DNA from 4 places in the Burkholderia sp. Bp9140 genome. Region 1 is predicted to be linked to each of the others. Evidence: riboswitches for the same ligand, from Rfam matches in the RefSeq annotation. Region 1 holds a riboswitch; each other region holds the start of a gene.
The links. Region 1 has a riboswitch for cobalamin ahead of DIE21_RS00040 (CbtB-domain containing protein). Riboswitches for the same ligand answer to the same signal wherever they lie in the genome.
Positions count from the first base shown of each region.

Region 2: another riboswitch for cobalamin. It lies ahead of DIE21_RS03725 (TonB-dependent receptor domain-containing protein); the one in region 1 lies ahead of DIE21_RS00040 (CbtB-domain containing protein).
Region 3: another riboswitch for cobalamin. It lies ahead of cobA (uroporphyrinogen-III C-methyltransferase); the one in region 1 lies ahead of DIE21_RS00040 (CbtB-domain containing protein).
Region 4: another riboswitch for cobalamin. It lies ahead of cobG (precorrin-3B synthase); the one in region 1 lies ahead of DIE21_RS00040 (CbtB-domain containing protein).

Region 1 covers NZ_QTPQ01000001.1:3,355-8,654, forward strand. The annotation lists gene DIE21_RS00025 (2OG-Fe(II) oxygenase) at 1-85, opposite strand, end outside; gene DIE21_RS00030 (inorganic phosphate transporter) at 573-2,165, opposite strand; gene DIE21_RS00035 (histidine phosphatase family protein) at 2,307-2,894, opposite strand; cobalamin riboswitch at 2,938-3,080, shown strand; gene DIE21_RS00040 (CbtB-domain containing protein) at 3,112-3,321, shown strand; gene DIE21_RS00045 (CbtA family protein) at 3,335-4,069, shown strand; gene DIE21_RS00050 (LysR family transcriptional regulator) at 4,091-4,999, opposite strand; gene metE (5-methyltetrahydropteroyltriglutamate--homocysteine S-methyltransferase) at 5,128-5,300, shown strand, end outside.
Region 2 covers NZ_QTPQ01000003.1:113,760-119,059, reverse strand. The annotation lists gene DIE21_RS03735 (Lrp/AsnC family transcriptional regulator) at 1-19, opposite strand, end outside; gene DIE21_RS03730 (LysE family translocator) at 135-773, shown strand; gene DIE21_RS03725 (TonB-dependent receptor domain-containing protein) at 831-2,759, opposite strand; cobalamin riboswitch at 2,949-3,142, opposite strand; gene DIE21_RS03720 (AraC family transcriptional regulator) at 3,254-4,267, opposite strand; gene DIE21_RS03715 (SDR family NAD(P)-dependent oxidoreductase) at 4,416-5,273, opposite strand.
Region 3 covers NZ_QTPQ01000009.1:119,437-124,736, forward strand. The annotation lists gene DIE21_RS10085 (cobyrinate a,c-diamide synthase) at 1-175, opposite strand, end outside; gene cobO (cob(I)yrinic acid a,c-diamide adenosyltransferase) at 179-781, opposite strand; gene DIE21_RS10095 (cobalamin biosynthesis protein) at 816-1,193, opposite strand; gene cobA (uroporphyrinogen-III C-methyltransferase) at 1,190-1,999, opposite strand; cobalamin riboswitch at 2,109-2,344, opposite strand; cobalamin riboswitch at 2,471-2,735, shown strand; gene cobW (cobalamin biosynthesis protein CobW) at 3,063-4,151, shown strand; gene cobN (cobaltochelatase subunit CobN) at 4,158-5,300, shown strand, end outside.
Region 4 covers NZ_QTPQ01000009.1:140,863-146,162, forward strand. The annotation lists gene DIE21_RS10185 (precorrin-8X methylmutase) at 1-582, opposite strand, end outside; gene cobG (precorrin-3B synthase) at 575-1,936, opposite strand; cobalamin riboswitch at 2,043-2,236, opposite strand; gene cbiE (precorrin-6y C5,15-methyltransferase (decarboxylating) subunit CbiE) at 2,440-3,675, shown strand; gene DIE21_RS10200 (cobalt-precorrin-5B (C(1))-methyltransferase) at 3,675-4,763, shown strand; gene DIE21_RS10205 (cobalt-precorrin-6A reductase) at 4,760-5,300, shown strand, end outside.

The DNA of each region.
Region 1 (5,300 bases):
TACCGGCGGCGGTCCAGTCGAGTGCACCCACGCGTTGCACGAGGTCGACAGATTCGACGGCGGGCTGTAGATCGGCGATGTTCACGGGTGTACCTCGTTCGTCAGCGATGGGGTGTCGTGCGGGTATGTCGTGAGCGCCCAAATAAGCCCGGACGGTCGCGGCGCGATGGTCGGCGAGGCGATGTCGGGAAGCGTTGCGAGCACGACCGTGTCCACGATGAAAGTCGATGAACCCAGTCTAACGGCGTCGGTGTGATGGCGCGCTCCAGATCTTGCGCTTCAATTCGGGGGAGAGAAGACGCAGGTCGCGGCGCGGTCGGTCGGGCACAACGGTGATTCATTGCGACACCGTTCCGCCACTGACCGGGATAAACCCAGGGTAGCGTGCGCGAGAAGGAAGGCGAAAGATGCTGCGAGGCGAAGAGGCGAAGAGGCGAAGAGGCGAAGAGGCGAAGAGGCGAAGAGGCGAAGAGGCGAAGAGGCGAAGAGGCGAAGAGGTGACGAGACGTGGAGACCGAGCCGAATCCTCCACGGCGAGCGGCCGATTCCCCGGCCGCCCGCCGCTCGTCCGCTCAGGCGACCGACCGGAACAGCCAGTAAAGTCCAGCCGCCAGCACGATCGACGCCGGCAGCGTCAGCACCCACGCGAGCACGAGGCTGCGCACCGTGCTCCATTGCAGCCCGGACCCGTTCGCAGCCATCGTGCCCGCGACGCCCGACGACAGCACGTGCGTCGTCGACACGGGCAGCCCGTACGCATCGGCCGCGCCGATCGTCAGCATCGCGACGAGTTCGGCCGACGCACCCTGTCCGTACGTCAGATGCTGCTTGCCGATTTTCTCGCCGACGGTCACGACGATCCGTTTCCAGCCGACCATCGTGCCGAGACCCAGTGCGATCGCAACGGCCACCTTCACCCAGGTCGGAATGAACTTGGTCGCGTGATCGAGCTGCTTGCGGTAGTTGTCGATCGCGAGCTTGTCGTCGGCGGCGAAGGCGGGCTGACCCGACTTCTCGATCAGGCGAATCGCTTCGGATACCAGATACATCGTGTTGCGCACGTTGTCGACGTCGCCCTGCGGCACGGCCGCCATCGAGCCCGACGAGCCGACCGCGGTCGCGAGCGACGCGGACAGTTGCTGCACGGCCGGCAGCACGGAGGGCGTCATCTCGCGGCGCTGCACGAAGTGCTCGACGTCGGCGCGCGGATTCGCGGACGGCGCGACGCCATTCGAGTATTTCGCGAAGGTCGCGGCGGCCTGGTTCGCGACGGCGACGAACGTCTGCGATTCGGCCCGCGTGACCGCCTTGTTCAGCGCATACGCGGTCGGCATCGTGCCGATCAGGATCAGCATGATGAGGCCCATCCCCTTCTGCCCGTCGTTCGACCCGTGCGCAAACGACACACCCGTGCACGTGAGGATCAGCAGGCAGCGGATCCAGAACGGCGGCGGCTGATCCTTCGGTGGCTCCTTGTACAGTTCCGGAATCCGCACGACGGCCTTCAGCAGGAGCAGCAGCAGCGACGCGCACAGGAAGCCGACGATCGGCGAGAGCAGCAGCGACTTGCCGACGCCGAGCGCCTGGCCCCAGTCGACGCCGCTCGTGCCCGACGGCCCGTGCATCAGCTGGTTCATCAGCCCGACGCCGATGATCGACCCGATCAGCGTATGCGAGCTCGACGACGGTAATCCGAAATACCAGGTCGCCAGGTTCCAGACGATCGCGGCGATCAGCAGCGCGAACACCATCGCGAAACCCGAACCGCTACCGACCTGCAGGATCAGCTCGACCGGCAGCAGCTGCAGGATGCCGAATGCGACGGCGCCGCTCGAAACCATCACGCCGAGGAAGTTCCACATGCCCGACCAGATCACCGCGACGTTCGGCGTCAGCGAGTGGGTGTAGATCACGGTCGCGACCGCATTCGCGGTGTCGTGGAAGCCGTTGACGAATTCGAAGCCGAGCGCGATCACCAGCGCGGCGCCGAGCATCAGGTACGGGAACAGCGACCCTTCGCGGATGAGCGACAGATCGGCAATCAGGTGGGTGGCGATATAGACGGCGCCGATTGCGAGCACCAGCAGGAAGACGGCATAGCCGACCTGCCGGGTGCGTTCGGTGGAGCCGGAATTGTTTGCGGCGGACGAAGCAGGCTGATTCATGACGGCATCTCATAAGGGAACCGCAGCCGATCCTAGCTTTCGCTATCCGTCAGTTTGATGACAGTCGGGAGGACGAACCGTTCACATTACACGCATGTAAGAAAGTGGCGCCGTCAATCTCCATATAGTGAACAGGCGGGCCTACGCATCGGTATCGCGTCGAACGTCGTCCGCGGGCAAGGTCCAGCCGTCTCGCGACGCGGTGAATACCATGCACGACAGCGGCGCGACCTCGATGCGGGTCGCAGCCTTCGTGTCCATCCGACGCACGTGCGCGATGGCCGCCCGAACGATCGTCGCATGGGTGATCGCGACGATATCGCGACCGCGCGGCAGCGCGTTCAACCACGCGCCGACGCGGCGCGCGACGTCCTCGAACGATTCCCCGCCGTGCGGCGACGCGGACGGATCGTCGATCCAGGCGCCGAGTTCGTCGGGCAGGTCGCGCGCGAGGTCGTGCAGCCGCTTGCCGCGCCAGTTGGCGTAGTCGACATCGCGCAGCGCATCGTCGATGCCGGCGCGCAGCCCGAGCGCGTCGGCGGTTTGCTGCGCACAACGTGCGGGGCTGCACAGCACGATCGCGTCGCGGCCGCCTTCGAACGACTCGCGCAGCGCGGCTGCATCGACGAGCCCGCGCGCATCGAGCGGATCGTCAGCGGGAAACGCGCCGGTGCGCATCGCACGGGTCGGCGCATGCGCGATCATGCGCAGCGAGGCAGGGTGGGTCATGTCGATGCTCGGAGGATTCGGGGCGGCCGCGCCCGTCGTGCGCGGGCCTTCAACACGCGCACGTTCGCGCGTACAATTCGCCCGATACGAAGCGCGGAAGCCGGTGCAAGCCCGGCGCGGTCGCGCCACTGTAACCGGGGATCCTCAATCCCGGAAGCCAGACCTGCGTTCGTACCATCCAACATTTGTCGGGGCGCGATTCCCCTGAGGTGCATCCATGAGCGAAGCAGTGCTGAAGCCGGTCGTCGTGCCGGCCCCCATTCCCGTCCGCGAATTGTTGCCGTGGGCCGTCTTCGTCGGCTTGATCCTGCTGCTCGCGCTATATTTCGTCGGCGCGGAACAGGGCGCGACGTCGCTCGTGCCGGGCATGTACGTGCACGAGTTCGTCCACGACGGCCGCCATCTGCTCGGCTTTCCCTGCCACTGACGCGGAGTACACGATGGTTGGAAAGCTGCTCATGCGCGGGATGCTCGCAGGCATCGCCGCGGGCCTCCTCACGTTCGGTTTCGCCAAGATCGTCGGCGAGCCGCAAGTCGATCAGGCGATCGCCTTTGAAGCATCGCACGATGCCGGGAATGGCGATTCGCCGGAGCACGAACACGAACACGAACTGGTCAGCCGCCATACGCAGTCCGGCCTCGGCCTGCTGACGGGCGTCGTGGCCTACGGCGCGGCATTCGGCGGGCTGTTCTCGCTGGTCTTCGCGTACGCATACGGGCGCGGCGGCCGCCTTCCGGCACGACCGCTGGCCGCGTGGCTCGCACTGGCGGCGTTCATCACGCTCGTGATCGTGCCGAACATCAAATATCCGGCCAGTCCGCCCGCGGTCGGGGATCCCGACACGATCGGCCATCGCACCGGCCTGTTTTTCCTGATGATCGCGATCTCGATCGCGACGATGGTGTTCTCGGTCAGCGTGCGCCGCCATCTGCTGGCGAAGCTCGGCCAGTGGAACGCGTCGATCGTCGCAGGGCTCGTGTTCGTCGCGATCATCGCGGCCGTGCAGATCGGGCTGCCGTCGTTCAACGAAGTGCCGGCCGCTTTCCCGGCCGCCGTGCTGTGGAAATTCCGCGTCGCGGCGATCGGCATGCAGGTGATCATGTGGACGACGATCGGCCTGCTGTTCGGCGCATGGGTCGAACGCGGCGAACGCACCGGCATGCGCGCCGCCTGACGCGCATGGCGCGGAGCGTGCCTAGCGCAGCATGCGCGGCGCGCTCCACGTCGATTCGCGCGCCAGCGCGACGAATGCGGCCAGATAGTCGATCGACGCATCCGCCTCGCGGATGCCGAGAAAGATCTGCTTCGAAATCCCCTTCTCGCCGAGCCTGACCGGCACGACCGGCATCCGGTCCGCGTATTCGTCGGCAAGCCATCCCGGCAGCGCGGCCACGCCGCGCCCGCTTGCCACCATCTGCAGCATGATGTCGGTCGTCTCGATCGACTTGTGGCGCCGGGGCACGATGCCGGCCGGCGTCAGGAACTGATTGTAGATGTCGAGCCGGTCGGTCTCGACCGGGTAGGTGATCAGGACCTCGTCGGTCAGCTGCTCGGGCGTCACGTAGTCGGCGTTCGCGAACCGGTGCGTCTCCGCGACCATCAGCACCTGCTCGTAATCGAACACCGGATCGAAGCGCAGCCCCGGCTTGTTCAGCGGGTCGGGCGTCACGAGCACGTCGATGTCATGGCCGAACAGCGCGCCGATGCCGCCGAACTGGAAGCGCTGCTTCACGTCCACGTCGACGTCCGGCCAGCGCGACAGGTACGGCGACACGACCTTCAGCAGCCACTGATAGCACGGATGGCACTCCATCCCGATGCGCAGCGTGCCGCGCTCACCCTTTGCATACTGCTTCATCCGCTCCTCGGCGAGCTCGAACTGCGGCAGCAGCCGGTGTGCCAGCTTCAGCAGATATTGCCCGCCCTGCGTGAGCCGCAGGCCGCGTCCTTCCCGATCCCAGATCGGCGTGCCGAGCTGCTGCTCGATCTTCCGGACGGTGTGGCTGAGCGCCGATTGGGTGAGATGCAGCGCATTGGCGGCCGCCGTCAGCGAGCCCTGGCGCTCGACTTCGCGGATCACGACAAGATGGAATCGTTCCAGCATGGCTATCGCTTATCCCACGAACACATGAACAAATTTAATGGATGAATGAAATAATGCCATTTTATTTCATGGAATGAAATCCCTATGATGGCTGCCGGATCTTCAATTTTTCTCTGGACGGCAGCTTCATGGTTACGACACACAACCTCGGTTTTCCGCGCATCGGCGCGAAGCGCGAACTCAAGTTCGGTCTCGAGCGCTACTGGAAGGGCGAATCGTCGCGCGACGAGCTGAAGGCACTCGGCGCCGAGCTCCGCCGGCGCCACTGGAACGACCAGCGCGACCTCGATCTCGCGCCGAT
Region 2 (5,300 bases), on a different contig from region 1:
TCCAGTCGAGTTCGTCCATTGCGGCGGAGTTTTTAAGGTGAAGCGCTCATTTTTCCTTAAAAACCGCCTTCAGCGGCGACCGGACTTTCCCTACGATGATGTTTCGAGCCACGGGATGTCGCGAGGAGCCGGCCATGCTGTTCATCAAGTCCGTCGTGATGGGATTGTCGATCGCGGTGCCGGTCGGCCCGATCGGCATGCTGTGCATCCAGCGCAGCCTGAGCCGCGGCTTTCGCGCGGGATTCGCGACGGGCATCGGCGCCGCGTGCGCCGATGCGATCTACGGGCTGCTCGGCGCGCTGGGCGTCGCCGGCATCGTCACCACGTTTCCGATGCTGACCGTTGTGCTGAAAATCGGCGGCGGTGCGTTCCTCGTGTGGCTGGCCTGGTCCATCGCGCGGCAGGCGCCGGCCGCGTCGGCGGCACCACGCGATTTGCCGCGCACGACCGTGCTGCGCGATTTCCTGACGACGTTCGGCCTGACGCTGTCGAACCCGATGACGATCCTGTCGTTCGTCGGAATCTTCGCGGCGCTCGGCCCGCTGGCGGGCACGCATGACGACGCGATGGGGCCGACCGTCGCGCTGATGGTCGCCGGCGTGTTCCTGGGTTCCGCGGTATGGTGGCTGTGCCTGAGCAGCACGACCGCCGCGTTGCGCACGAAGATGTCGCTGACGCTCATGCACGGGCTGTCGCGCGTGTCGGCCGTCGTGATCGCGGCGTTCGGCGCGATCCAGTTGATTGCGGGCGTGCGCATCGTCGTCTGGTCCTGACGCGAGCCGCGACATCGACACCCGCGACCGCGGGCGCCGATGCACCGACCGTCCTGGTCAGAACGTATAGCTGACCTTGCCGAACGCGGTGCGGCCGAGCGTGTTGTAGCCGTATGCGGTCATGGTCTGACGGTCGAACAGGTTCGACAGCGACGCCGACACCGTCAGGTGCGCATTGATCCTGTACGACGCGCGCAGGTTCACGGTCAGGGTCGACGGCAGATATGTCGTGTTGGCCGGGTCGTCGAACGTCGTGCCGCCATAGCTCACCGTTGCACCCGTGCTCAGCGCGTGCAGGTGCAGTTCGTCCCACGTGTGGTCGACGTTCACGCTGATGGTCTGGCGCGGCCGGCGGTTGAGCCAGCTGTCGTTGGTCTCGTCCTGCGGATTCAGGATGCCGACCGCGATGCTCACCGGCGTCGAGCGGCCGATCGTGCCCTTGTACGACAGGTCGATGCCGCGGATATGCGCGCGGCCGATGTTCATCGGCGAGAACGTCGCGGGGTTGTACGCGATCAGGTTGCTGACGCGGGTGTCGTAGATCGCGGCGCTGAACGTGCCGTACGCCGTGTTCGCGTCGAGCGCGGCCTCGACCGAATCGCTGCGCTCCGGGCTCAGGTCCGGATTGCCGTAACCGGGGTAGTACAGGTCGTTGAACGTCGGCAGGCGGAACGCATTGCCGTACGACACGCGCGCCGTATAGACCGGCGTGATCGCCCACGACAGCGCGGCGTTGCCGGTGTTCACGGCTTTCCCCGCGATGATCTCGTGACGGCCCGCGACGAACATCGTCACGTTGCCGAGCGTGGCCGACTGATGCAGCGAGAACGCGGAATCGTTGCGCGTCGGCACGCCGTCCGGCACGTCGAGCGGCAGGAACGCCTGTTCGCGCGTGAAGTCGTACGCGATCTTCGTCTCGCCCGACAGCGGCACGCCGAACAGGTGGAAGCCGTGCGCCTGATGCGTCAGCGACGTCGACGCGCTGATGCGCTGCGAGTTGATCTGGTCGGTCGGGATGGCCGGGTCGCTCGCGTACAGGAACTGGCGGTCGTTCGCATAACCGACCGACTGGTCGAACTGCGTGTCGGGCGTGATGTCGAGATGGAACGCGACGCCGGTCGTCAGCTGATGATCGAGCTCGCGGTTCGCAAAGCCGGCGTTGTCGTAGGACAGGTCGGAGCGGTGGTACAGCACGAACGTCGAGATCGACCAGTTGTCGCTCGCATAGCCGAGGCGTGCATCGAGGTCCTGCGCGTGATACGGATTGCGGCCGTCCTCGTGGTACGGCAACACGGGCCGCGTCGCGTCGATGCCGGCCGTGTTGTACGCGTGCAGGCCGAGCGAATAGGTGAGACCGCCGAGCGCGGCGAGCGGCCCGGTCGACGGCACGGTGCCCGACGTGCGCAGCTGCGTGTCGAAGGTCTTGTTCGAGCCGCCGCCGAACGACACGGTCGTCTGGTTCGGCTGGCCGGCGGCGCGGCGCGTGAACAACTGCACGACGCCGCCCATCGCGTTCGCGCCGAATGACGCGGCAGCCGGCCCCGAGATCACTTCGACGCGCTCGAATGCTTCGGTCGGCAGGTCGGCCCACGGCGCGATGCCGGTGGTCGGCGAGCCGATCCGGATGCCGTCGATGAACACCGCGACCTGGCTGGCCGACGAGCCGCGGATGCTGACCGATGCGGACGAGCCGGGGCCGCCGTTCTGCGAGACGGTGACGCCCGGCAGCGTCGCGAGCGCCTGCGTGATGCTCGGGTCGCTCGGCGACAGCCGGTCGAGATCGGCGCGCGTGAGCACCTGCGTCGACGCGTAGCGCTGGTCGAACGATTCGGGCAGGTGCCGCGTGTCGGTCACGGTGATCGTCGGCAGGGCGGTGCCGTCCGCGGGCTGCGACGGCTGCGCGAGCACCGTGTCGCCGGCGGCATGGGCGATCGGGGAGAGCAGCGCCGTGGCGGCGGACGTGGCGAGAAGGTGGCGAAGTTTCATGCGGCAGCGGGCGTGATCGCGCGCGGACGCGCCGCGCATGCCGGCGACGCAGCGGCGCGACGCTTCCGGCGTGGAAGCGGATACGGAAATGATGGACATCTGAAGGGTCCTGAGGTCGGGCCGTCCATGCAACGGGGCGACCGCCAAAGGCGGTGCTGGCGCATCGGGACACCCCGCCCGGTGCGGCTGCTTGGACCTCGGGTCGATGGCAGGTCTCCTGGCTCGCGGGTCGTCATTCGCGCCGGCCTTCCCGGTTTCCCAGTGGCGCGCGGTGGCGCGGATTCGCCGCTTACAGTTGCGGGGGCAGCCGCAGATTCGAGGCACTGCCTCTCCTGCGTTCCCTTTTGATCCCGTTCCCGGGAACCATCAGCGCGCAAGCGTAATGGCGAGCACTCAGGCGCGTCAATTACCGGGGTGCGCAGGGATGCGGAAAAACGTCATTGTCCGGTGAATACTTTCCCAAGCTTTTCTTTTCGAGGCGCCCGAACCGCGTTTCATGTCTGATGAAACGGGATCTCGGCGACGCCGCAATCGTGCCGGAACCGGCTTGGCGCGATGCCCGTCCATCGCACGAACGCCCGCCGAAACGCTTCCTCGCCGCCGAACCCGAGATGCGCGGCGATCCGTGCGACCGGCCAGTCCGACTCGCGCAGGCAGCGCCGCGCGACGTCGGCAAGGCACCGCTCGCGCAACACGTGATAGCCGCTGCCTTCGGCCGTCAGCCGCCGCCGCAACGTCGCTTCGCTGACGCCGAGCCATGTCGCCACCTCGGCAAGCGCGGGCAGCGCCTGCTCGCGTGCGAGCGCCGCATCGAGAAAGCCGCGCACCTGCTGCGCCCATGACACGACGGCCGGCGCCGCATCGATCAGGCGAAACGGAAAATCGACGAGGAACGCGGCGAGCTCGCCCGGCTGGCGGATCACGCGGGCATCGAGCCGCGTCGCGTCGAACGCGAAGCCGTAGCTTTTGCGGCCGACGTCGACCGGCGCGTTGAAGAGCCCGAGCAGCGGCATCGCGTCGTTGCGGCGCGAATGGCCGAGCCAGACTTCGTCCGGCCGCAGCGGCTGCCCGATCAGCCAGCCGAACAGCTGCAGATAGCAGAACAGCCCCGTCAGGTCGACGAGGCACGCGGCCGGGCCGCGCGTGCGGCGCAGCGAATCCATCCGGAACGTCGCACGTCCGTCGCGCACCGCGAGCGACAGCATGCCGGCACGCGGCGTCAGCATCTCGCAGAACTCGGCCGCGCAGCGGATCGCGTCGGCGAGCGTCGCGCAACTGAGCAGGCAGCGGCACATCAGGTCGACTTCCTGCTTGCGCATCGGCGGATGGCCGTCGCCGCGCGCGACCTGCGCCTCGAGCCGTTCGATCGCGTCGCGGTACAGCGCGATGAAATCGCCGGGCGTTGTCGTGCCCGCCGGCGGCACACCGCTGCGCGAGAGCTCGATTCGCAGGCGTGCGTCGAGGCCGGGCAGGACGCGGCCGCGGGGCGGCAACGCACCTTGTCTCATGGGATTCCCGTTCGGAGCGTCGCGACAGGGGGCGGTGGGCGGGGCGACCGGCGGCCGCGAACCGTCGCCACGCAACAATGCAATCGGCGCCGGCCGCCGCCCGCGTTGCACGCAAACGGCATGGCGGGATCGCCTTGGGCCCGGCCGGTCACGCGTCGCCCGGCACGCGGCCGAGCTTCAAGGCGTCGAGTGCGGCCATGCCGTAAATCTGCGCGATCGTATCGTCGACGCGCGGGTTCGCGCGCAGTTCGTGACCGCCGTCGACGGCGAAACTCTGGCCGGTGACCCAACCTGATTCGGGGCCGGCGAGATAACGCACGGCGCGCGCAATGTCGTCGGGCTCGCCGATCGCGCCGAGCGGAATCTGCTCGAGGAAGCGGTCGACGAGCGGGCCGTTGTCGAACATCTGCCTGGTCGACTCCGTACGTGTGAGCCCCGGGCGCACGGCGTTCACGCGGATTTTCGCGCTGGCCAGCTCCTCGGCGGCCACGCGCACGAGTGCCTCCAGCGCGGCCTTCGCCGCGCAATACGCGGACAGCCAGCGGAAGCTCAGTCGCGCCGCATTCGACGAGATGCAGACGATCGTGCCGCCGCCGCTCCGGGCGAGGCGCGGAGCGGCGTGACGAATCGCGAGGAACGCGCTGTGCAGGTTCAGATCGATTTGCGCGCGGAAACTGTCGGCATCGTGCATCAGCAGCGGCTGGAACGACGTGCCGCCGACCGTCGGGACGACGATGTCGAGCCGATTATTCAGCGACCACGCGAGTGTCAGCGCGTCCTGTACGTCGGTTTCGACACACGCGTCGCCGACATGCGTCGCGACACGGCCGTCCGGCGCCGCGTCTGCGAACCGTTGCTGCGCGCGTTCGAGCGCTTCGCGGCATCGGTCCATCAGGACGACCGTCGCGCCGTCCGCGAGCAACGCTTGGGCGCAGGCTGCGCCGATGCCGGTGGCGCCGCCCGTCACGATTGCAGTCCGACCTTCGAGCGGAGGTGTCGAGTCCATTGATTGGCCTTGTTACGGTGGATGTGG
Region 3 (5,300 bases), on a different contig from region 1:
CGGGCGCGCCGCTCGCGCGCGCGAGCAGCATCGGGTCGAGAAAGTCCGGCCCGGTCTTGAACACCCGCACGCGCCGGCCGAGCCGGCGGTGCAGCCGCGCGAGTCCGGCCGTCACCGACGTCTTGCCCTGGCCGGACGCGGGCGCGCTGACGAACAGCGCGGGGCAGGCCGGCATCGGTCAGAACTCCACGCCGCGCTGGGCCTTCACGCCTTGCTCCTTGTACGGATGCTTGACGAGCCTCATTTCGGTGACGAGGTCGGCCGCATCGATCAGCGCATCGGGCGCATGCCGGCCGGTGACGACGACGTGCACCGAATCCGGCCGCGCGACGAGCGTCGCGAGCACTTCGTCGAGCGGCAGGTATTCGTACTTCAGCACGGTGTTCAGCTCGTCGAGGATCACCATCCGGTACTCGCCGCTTTCGATCATCCGGCGCGCCTCGTCCCAGCCCTTGCGCGCGGTCGCGATGTCGGCGTCGCGGTTCTGCGTGTTCCACGTATAGCCGTCGCCCATCGTCACGAAGTCGCATTCCGCGACCGCGCCGAGGAAGTCGCGCTCGGACGTGTGCAGCGCGCCCTTGATGAACTGCACGACGCCGAGCCGCATGCCATGGCCGAGCACGCGCACGGCCATGCCGAACGCGGCCGTGCTCTTGCCCTTGCCGTTGCCGGTGTTGACGATCAGCAGGCCCTTTTCCTGGGTGGCGGCAGCCTGCTTCTTTTCATGGCCGGCGCGGCGGCGTTCGGTCATCCGCTGATGGGATTCGGCATCGGTCTTCATCGGGAATCGTCCTGTCGAAAGCGAAACAAAGGGTTCAGAGCGGGCCGGCGAGCGCGACCGTCACGCCGTCCCGGATGGATTTGGGGCCGAGCAGCCGGCCATGCGGCGCCGCGAGCTGCGCGCACGGCTCGGCCACGCCCGCGACGCCGAAACGCGCGAGCGCGGCGGCCGACGGGCCGCTCAACGCCGGTTCGGGGCAATGCGCGAGCTGCGCCGCGTCGAACGCGACGAGCGGCCAGCCGCGCCGTGCGCACAGCGTGCGCAGCGGCCGGGCACGCGCCTTGTCGGCGAGCGTGGCGACGACGGCCGGCTCGGTGTCCGGGTAGCATGCCAGCGCCGCGCGGATCGCGGCATCGAGTTGCGCGGCCGTCACGCCCGTGCGGAAACCGACGCCGAGCGCGACGCGCATCATGCGCGGCCGCCGAGCGCCGCGCGCACCGCGGGATCGCCGGCGAGCGCCGCGACGCGGCCGATCACGACGATCGCCGGTGAACCGATGCCGGTTGCGCCCACCCGTTCGACGATCGTGTCGAGCGTCGCGAGCACGTGGCGCTGGCCGTCACGCGTGGCGTTCTCGATCGCCGCGCACGGCGTGTCGCCGGCCAGGCCGCCGTGACGCAGTGCGGCCGCGATCGCGTCGAGCCGGCGAATGCCCATGTAGATCACGATCGTCATCCGCGTCGCGGCGAGCGCGCGCCAGTCGGGTTCGTCCGCGCCCGCGCCGTGGCCCGTGACGAAGATCACGCCCTGCGCGTCGCCGCGATGCGTGACCGGAATGCCGAGCGCGGCCGGCGCGGCGATACCGGCCGTGATGCCGTTGACGACCTCGACCGGAAAACCGGCCGCGCCGAGCGCGAGCAGTTCCTCGCCGCCGCGGCCGAACACGAACGGATCGCCACCCTTGAGCCGCGCGACGCTGCGGCCCGCGCGCAGATGCGCGAGCATCGCGGCGACGATCGTTTCCTGCGGCGTCGAGGCATGGCCGCCGCGCTTGCCGACGTGCTCGATGCGTGCGTCGGCACGCGCGTGGCGCAATACGTCGGGGTTCACGAGATCGTCGACGAGCAGCACGTCGGCCGCGGCGATCGCGCGCACGGCCTTCAGCGTCAGCAGATCGGCGTCGCCGGGGCCGGCGCCGACGAGCCATGCGCGGCTCATCGGACGCGGCACGGCGCGCACCGTGTCGTGGCAGTGGAAAGGGGACAGCGAGCGGCACATCGGCGGCCGGCGGACAGGCAATGCATGACGGATCGAGCGAAGCCCGCGCAAGCGCGGGCGGAATGCGCATCCCATCCGTCCCCCGCGGATCGGGCGTTCGGCGAGCATCGGGCTCGCCCCTTGCGTCGGCCGGTATCCGGGCTGGCCGCTTGCCAGGCCGCAGCCTTCCCGCCCGCTGAAGGGCAGTGGCATCGCGGGCGGCCTGGGCGCGTGCGGGGGAACCGCGGCGCGCGGGCGGCGTACCGTTGCGGGGACAGCACAGGCCGGCCGGACTTCCGCCTCCTGTTTCCCGTTTAACTGCGTGCGCGGAATGCGCACGCGAGCACCGAACGCGGCGCATACGATAGCACAGCGGCCGGCCCGCGCGAACCCGCCGCGCGGGCGCCGGATGTGGCCCCGGATGCGGCGCCGCGGCCATGCCGAACACCCCGCGGCAGCTCGTTCCGCCTTGACGCTCCCGGCACCGCCGCCTACACTCGCACGCGTTTTGGTGCTCGCGCGCGCTCCTCCGGCGCGCGCAGTTAAACGGGAAACAGGGAGCCCGCCTGCGCCGCAGTCGAGCCAACCTGTGCTGCCCCCGCAACGGTAAGCGAACGCGTCGCGCGCAAGCGCCACGCAGCGCCGCTTCGCCGCATGCCCGCCGCATGCGGACGACTGCCACTGGATGCCGTGCATCCGGGAAGGCGAAGCGGCGTGTTCGTCAGCCCGGATACCGGCCGAAACGTTGGGGTTCAGCGCCGCGGGGAGGCGGCGCATCGTCCACGGCCGCAGCACGCCCGACGCCCGAGCGTTTCCCGCTTTCTCCGCCGATCCGTCCGTCGCATGCACGTGCGCGGACCCGAACGGAGAACGGCAGGCGGCGCGGGCAGGGCCGGCGGCCGTGTTGGCATTCACCATGTCGACCGTTCGCAAGGAAGCGTCATGTCCGATTCGTCGTGCCGTCCGTTGCGCAGCCGTCCGTCCGGACCGAGCCGCGACATCCCCGCGATCCGCCAGATGACATGCCGCGCCGCATTCGACGCGACGATCCCGGCCTGATTCCATTTTCGCCACAGGACCTACCATGACCCTACGCAAGCTTCCCGTCACGATCGTCACGGGCTTTCTCGGCAGCGGCAAGACCACGCTGATGCGCCACATCCTGCAGCATGCCGAAGGCCGCCGCATCGCGGTGATCGTCAACGAATTCGGCGAGCTCGGCATCGACGGCGAAATCCTCAAGGGCTGCGGCATCGGCTGCGAGGATACGGAGGGCGCGCAGGGCGAAGCGTCGGGCCAGCTGTACGAACTCGCGAACGGCTGCCTGTGCTGCACCGTGCAGGAGGAGTTCTATCCGGTGATGGAAGCGCTCGTCGAGCGCCGCGCCGACATCGATCACGTGCTGATCGAGACGTCCGGCCTCGCGCTGCCGAAGCCGCTCGTGCAGGCCTTCAACTGGCCGACGATCCGCAACAGCTTCACGGTCGACGCGGTCGTGACCGTCGTCGACGGCCCGGCTGCCGCGAGCGGCCAGTTCGCCGAGAACCCGCAGGCCGTCGACGCGCAGCGTCGCGCCGATCCGAACCTCGACCACGAATCGCCGCTGCACGAACTGTTCGCCGACCAGCTGTCGTCCGCCGATCTCGTGATCGTGAACAAGGCCGACCTCGTCGCCGATGCGCAGTTCGCCGAGATCGAAGCCGCGATCCGCGAGGAAATTCCCCCGCAGGTGAAGATCGTGCGCGCGACGCGCGGCGAACTGGACCTCGCGATGCTGCTCGGGCTCGAGTCGGCGTCGGAGGAAACGATCCACCTGCGGCACGACCATCACGGCTCGGCCGACGACGGCGATCACGACCACCATCACGACGAGTTCGATTCGGTGGTGGTGGCGGGCGATGCGGGCTCGCGCGACGCGACGATGGCCGCGCTGCAGCGTGTCGTCGAGACGCACACGATCTATCGCGCGAAAGGCTTCGCGGCGCTGCCCGAGGCGCCGATGCGGCTCGTGATCCAGGGCGTCGGCCGCCGCTTCGACAGCTATTTCGACCGCCGCTGGCAGGACGGCGAGCCGCGCGCGAGCCGCTTCGTGCTGATCGGCGAGGATCTCGACGCGGCCGCGCTGCAGCGCGCGTTCGATGCCGCGTGCGCGGCCGAAATGCAGCAGGCGTAACGCGCGATGCATCTGTTGCGCACCACGCCGGGCGGCTTCGTCGACGATACGCAGGGCGTCGTCCGGATCGACCAGCAGCCGGCCGACATCGTGATCCTGAGCTCGGCCGACACGACGCTGTCGCTGCTGGCCAGCATCGTGCCGAAGCTGCCGCCCGGCTTCCCGAGCGTGCGGCTCGCGAACGTCACGTTCCTGCGGCAGCCGGCGTCGGTCGATTTCTATGTCGACGACGTGCTGCGTCATGCGAAGACGGTCGTGATCGACCATCTGGGCGGCGAGGCGTACTGGCCGTACGGGATCGAGCAGGCCGTGTCGCTCGCATCGAAGCGCAGGCAACGGCTCGCGATGTTCTCGGGCGACCTGCAGGAAGACCCGAACCTCGTCGCGAAGAGCACGGTCGCGCCCGACCTGTGCCGGCTGTGGTGGCGCTACCTGCGCGAAGGCGGGATGCACAACGCCGAAGCGTTGCTGCGCAGCATCGCATTCCATACGCTCGGCTTCGGCGACGAACCCGAGCAGCCGCGCCCGCTGCCGGCCGCCGCGCTGTATCACCCGGCGCGCGACCCGGCGAGCGTCGACGACTGGCGGGCGCGCTGGACGCCTGGTGCGCCCGTCGTCGCGATCCTGTTCTATCGCGCGCACTGGCAGGCCGCGAACACGGCCGTGTTCGACGCGCTGGCCGATGCGCTCGTGCGCGAAGGGCTCAATCCGCTGCCGATCGCGGTCACGTCGCTGAAGGACGCGGTGAGCCGCGAGGTCATCACCCAGCTCTGCGACACGCACGGCGTCGCGCTCGTGCTGAACACCACGGCCTTCGCGGCCGGCGCGATCGACAGTCCCGAGCCCGACGTGCTCGCCGGCGATGCGCCCGTGCTGCAGGTGATCCTGTCCGGCGGCAACCGCGACGCATGGGTGGCCGACAACCAGGGCCTGCACGCGCGCGACATCGCGATGCACATCGCATTGCCTGAAGTCGACGGCCGCATCGTCACGCGTGCGGTGAGCTTCAAGGGGCTGGCATATCGTTGTCCGCACACCGAAGTCGACGTCGTGCGCTACCAGCCGGACGCCGAACGGATCGCGTTCGTCGCGGCGCTCGCGCGCGGCTGGTGCCGGCTGCGCACGCTCGACAATGCCGACAAGCGCATC
Region 4 (5,300 bases), on a different contig from region 1:
CGCGCTGCCGCCGCGCCGGCCGAGCAGCGTGACGTACGGCACGCCGCGGCTGTCCGCGTCGAGCATCGCCTTCGACTCGGCCGCGCCGATGAAGCCAACCGGAAAGCCGAGGATCAACGCGGGGCGCGGCGCGCCGGCGTCGATCATGTCGAGCAGGTGGAACAGCGCGGTCGGTGCGTTGCCGATCACGACGACGCTGCCGGCCAGATGCGGGCGCCACAGTTCGAGCGCCGCGGCCGAGCGCGTGTTGCCGAGATGCCGCGCGAGCTCAGGCACGTCCGGTTCGCCGAGCGTGCAGGTCACGCGATTGCCGGCCGGCAGCCGCGCGCGCGTGATGCCTTCGGCGACCATCCGCGCGTCGCACAGGATCGGCGCGCCGGCCGCGAGTGCCGCGCGGCCCGCCGTGCCGGCGCCGGCCGAAAAGCGCAGGTCGTAGGCGACATCGACCATCCCGCACGCGTGGATCACGCGCACCGCGAGTTTCTCGAGATCGGGCGGAACCTGCGACAGGTCGGCCTCGGCGCGGATCGTCGCGAACGACTGGCGGTAGATTTCCTGCCCGTCGCGAATGTAGTCAAGCATCGGTGGTGTCCTGGCTGTGCCGCGCGCCCGTCAGTCGGGCCGCGGCCTGGTCAATCGTCAGATGGCGCGCGAGCGGGGCGCCGAGGCCCGCGGCGGCGTCGCGCCGGTAAAGGTCGTAGCGTGCGGGCGCGACGGCGACGAGCGTGTGCGTCGCCGGGTGCGGCAGCGCACAGTGGCGCTCGCAGCCGGTCAGGTGCACGTCGACCGGATGGCCGACGCGCGCGGCCAGCGCGCGTGCATCGTGTTTCGTATCGGCGCGCGACTTCGCGCAGCCCGCGCTCCCGGTGCAGGCCACCAGCGCCGCCAGCGGGTCGGATGTCGTGCACACCAGGCCGAGCGACGCGAGCGCATCGAGCACGGCCGGCGCGCGTGCGTGCCGCACGCCGTGCACGAACACGCCTTGCCACGGCGTCATCGATAGCGTGGCGTCGCCTTCGGCTTCGGCCAGTGCCGCGAGCCGCTCCAGTTGCGTCGCGTCGAGCCGGCCGAGCACGAACTGCGCGCCGACGCTGCAGCGCGCCGTGTCGAGCGACGGCCGCGCGCCGAAACGCAGCGCGGCATCCGCTTGCATGCGCCGCCAGCCGGCCAGCGCCGGATCGGTCTCGAGCGGGAAGGGGACGTAGTGCTGCGCGCGCGCGCGCAACGCGCGTTCGCCGCCCGTCGCGAGCAACGCGCGCATCCGCGTGACGTCGGCCGGCGCCAGATCGAGGAAGGCGAGCAGCAACGCGCGGACGAGCGCGACGGCCTGGTCCGGCGCCACGTCGAACGAAGCGGGCGAATCGTCGGACGAGACCGGCGGACAGCCAGCCAGGCCCGCGGCGATGCGGACCGCGCCGTCGCCGCGACGCCGCGCGGCGAGCCAGATGTCGTGCGGATGATCGAGCGCCGCGACCGATTCGCCGCCGTCGAGCTGGATCGAGAATTTCGGCGACAGCGCGCCGCGGCGCGGCTCGTGCGTCAGCATGTCGAGCAACGGCAGCGCGAGTGCGCGGCTGTCGAGCAGCGCGGCGGGATCGAGCCCGGCGAGCGGGCTGAGCATCAGGTTGCGGACGTCGTCGCTCGAGGCTAGCGCGGCCCGGTCGCCGGCGGCATCGCCGGCGCGCGTGCGCGGGCCGAGCCCCGCGTCGAGCAGGGCGCTGGCCAGCGGATCGGCCGCGCCATCGCGAATGCCGCGCAGCTGGAGATTCGCGCGATTGGTCGCGTCGATCGCGCCGGAGCCGCAGGCGCGCGCCGCGGCGGCGATCGCGCGTGCCTGCCGCGCGTCGAGCCGGCCGCCCGGCAGCTTGATCCGGCACAGCCCGCCGTCGGCGGCCGCGACGACGCGCACGAGCCCCGGGCAAGCCGATGGGCGCACGACGGGCGACGCAGGAATCGAAACGGGGGCGGAACTCAACGGGATACCGGGACAGTGTCGCGCCGCGGCCAACGCATCGGTACACCCCGCCCGACGCCGACTGGCACGCACGCACTTTCAGGCCGGCAGGTCTCCTGGCTGACAGGTCGGCGCCGGCTCCCGGCCTTCCCGGTGAAACCAGTGGCATGAGGGGGGGAGATCGGCTCGCTGTCTACAGTTGCGGGGGCAGCCACAGCGGCGCGCGGCGCGCCCTGTGTTCCCTCTTCGGCCCCGAAGGGCACCGGCGAACGAACGGCCGTAGGATACCCGATTTCACCGGCGCTTCGCGACCGCCGAATGGCTCCGTGTCCGAAGCGGAACGCGACCCGGCACCGGTGGGCCCGCAGATGAAACGCGCGGAGGAACACGGTACCATGCCGACTTTCGCAATGCGGACGTCCGCACCGGCGCCTTCACGGCCGCCGTGCGGCGACGCGATGGAACCGGACGATGGGGAAGGGTGCATGACGGCGTGGCTGACGGTAGTGGGCATCGGCGACGACGGCTACGCGGGGCTCGGACGCAGCGCGCGGCGCGCGCTGCTCGAGGCGACGCGGGTCGTCGGCGCGAAGCGGCACCTCGACATGCTGCCGGCGCGGCTGCCGGCCGCGCGCGAGCCATGGCCGTCGCCGTTCGACCTGTCGGGCCTGCTCGCGCGGCGCGGCGCGCCCGTCTGCGTGCTGGCGAGCGGCGACCCGATGCTGTTCGGCGTCGGCGCCACGCTTGCGCGCGAACTGTCCCCTGACGAATGGCGCGTGCTGCCCGCCCCGTCGTCGCTGTCGCTGGCGGCCGCGCGGCTCGGCTGGGCGCTGCAGGACGTCGGCGCGGTGTCGCTCGTCGGCCGGCCGCTCGCGACGCTCGCGCGCCACCTGCTGCCGGGCCGGCGCCTGTTCGTGCTGAGCGCCGACGGCCGCACGCCGGCCACAGTGGCGGCCGAGCTCGCCGCGCGCGGCTTCGGCCCGACGCGCATCAGCGTGTTCGAGCATCTCGGCGGCCCGCTCGAGCGGCGTCTCGACGGCCTCGCGCAAGACTGGCACATCGCCGAAACCGCGGCGCTCAACCTCGTCGCGCTCGACTGCCGGGCCGGCCCCGATGCGCCGCGCCGCGCCCTCACGCCCGGCCTGCCGGACGACGCGTACCGCCACGACGGCCAGCTCACCAAGCGCGACATGCGCGCGCTGACGCTCGGCCGCCTCGCGCCCGCGCCCGGCGAACTGTTGTGGGACGTCGGCGCGGGCAGCGGCTCGATCGGCATCGAATGGATGCGCGCGCATCCGTCGTGCCAGGCGATCGCGATCGAGTCGCATGCGGAGCGGCAGCGCTTCATCGAACACAACCGCGACGCGCTCGGCGTGCCGGGCCTGCAACTCGTCGCGGGGCGCGCGCCCGATGCGCTCGCGGGGCTCGCCGCGCCCGATGCGATCTTCATCGGCGGCGGCGCGACCGCGCCGGGCGTGCTCGATGCGTGCTGGTCGGCGCTGAAGCCCGGCGGCCGGCTCGTCGCGAACGCGGTCACGCTGCAGGGCGAGCTGGCGCTCGCCGCATGGCGCGACGCGCATGGCGGCACGCTCACACGCGTATCGCTCGCGCACGCCGAGCCGCTCGGCCGCTTCGACACGTGGCGGCAGCCGTTGCCGGTCACGCTGTACGACGTGCGCAAGCCCGATGCCGCGGCAACGGACCTCCCGGATCTCGCGTGATGCGCGACGAAACCCCCGAACAACCGGCACCGCTGCGGTTCGGCTATACGACCGGCAGTTGCGCGACCGCGACGTCGCTCGCCGCCGCGCGCCTGCTGCTCGCGGGCCGCGCGGTCGATGCGGTCGAGATCGTGTTGCCGAAGGGACAGCACGTGATGATGCGGCTCGCGTTCTGCCGGACCACGGCCGACGGCGCCGAGGCCGGCACCATCAAGGATGCCGGCGACGATCCGGACGTCACGCACGGCGCGCTGATCTTCGCGCGCGTCGCGCTGTCGGCCGCGCCCGGCGTGCGTTTTCATGCCGGGCCGGGTGTCGGCACCGTCACGCGCGCGGGACTCACGCTGCCGGTCGGCGAACCGGCGATCAATCCGGTGCCGCGCCAGATGATGACCATGCACCTCGACGCGCTCGCGGCCGAATACGGCTACGCGGGCGGCTTCGACGTGACGATCGGCGTCGAGGACGGCGAGGCGCTCGCGCTGAAGACGATGAACCCGCGCCTCGGCATCGTCGGCGGCTTGTCGATCCTCGGCACGACCGGCATCGTGCGGCCGTTCTCGTGCTCGGCGTACATCGCGTCAATCCACCAGGGCATCGACGTTGCCCGCGCGAACGGCATCACGCACATCGCCGCATGCACCGGCAACGCGAGCGAGGATGCGATGCGCGCGCACTACGGCCTGCCCGACATGGCGCTGATCGAGATGGGCGATTTCGCCGGCGCGGTGCTGAAGCACCTGCGCCGCGCGCCGGTCGCGCGCCTGTCGATGTGCGGCGGCTTCGGCAAGCTCAGCAAGCTCGCGGCCGGCCATCTCGACCTGCACAGCCGCCATTCGAGCATCGACCTGGCGCTGCTCGCGCAGTGGGCGGCCGAGGCCGGCGCGAACGAGGCGCTGCAGGCCGCGATGCGCGCGGCGAATACCAGCCAGGAAGCGCTGAAGCTTGCGCTGGCCGACGGCGTGCCGCTCGGCGACCTCGTCTGCGCACAAGCGTTGCGGGTCGTGCGCGACATCGTGCCGGCATCGGTCGTGGTCGAGATGTTCGCGATCGACCGGCAGGGCCGCTTCGTCGGGCGCGCACGATGAGCGCGCGCATCCTGCTGCTCGGCGGCACCGGCGACGCGCTGAAGATCGCACGCGCGCTCGGTCCGCGACACGTCTACAGCCTCGCGGGCCTCGGCAAGGTGCCCGACGATCTGCGCTGCGACGTCCGCGTCGGCGGCTTCGGCGGGGCGGCGGGGCTGGCCGCGTATCTGCGCAGCGCCGGCATCGGCCTCGTGATCGACGCGACGCATCCGTACGCCGCGCAAATCAGCGCGAACGCAGCAGCAGCCGCGCGCGACGCGGGCGTGCCACTGTGGGCGCTGCGCCGCGCGCCGTGGACGCCGGGGCCCGGCGACGACTGGCGGATGGTCGACGACTGGGCCGGCATCGAGGCCGCGCTCGCGCCGTTCCGGCGGCCGCTGTTCACGCTCGGCCGCGAACCGCTCGCGCATCTCGACGCGATCCCGCCGCACCAGTTCTGGCTGGTGCGCTGCCTCGATCCGCATCCCGGCAACGCGCGCGCGCAGATCGTCGCCGCGCGCGGGCCGTTCACGCTCGAGAGCGAACGCGCGCTGTTCG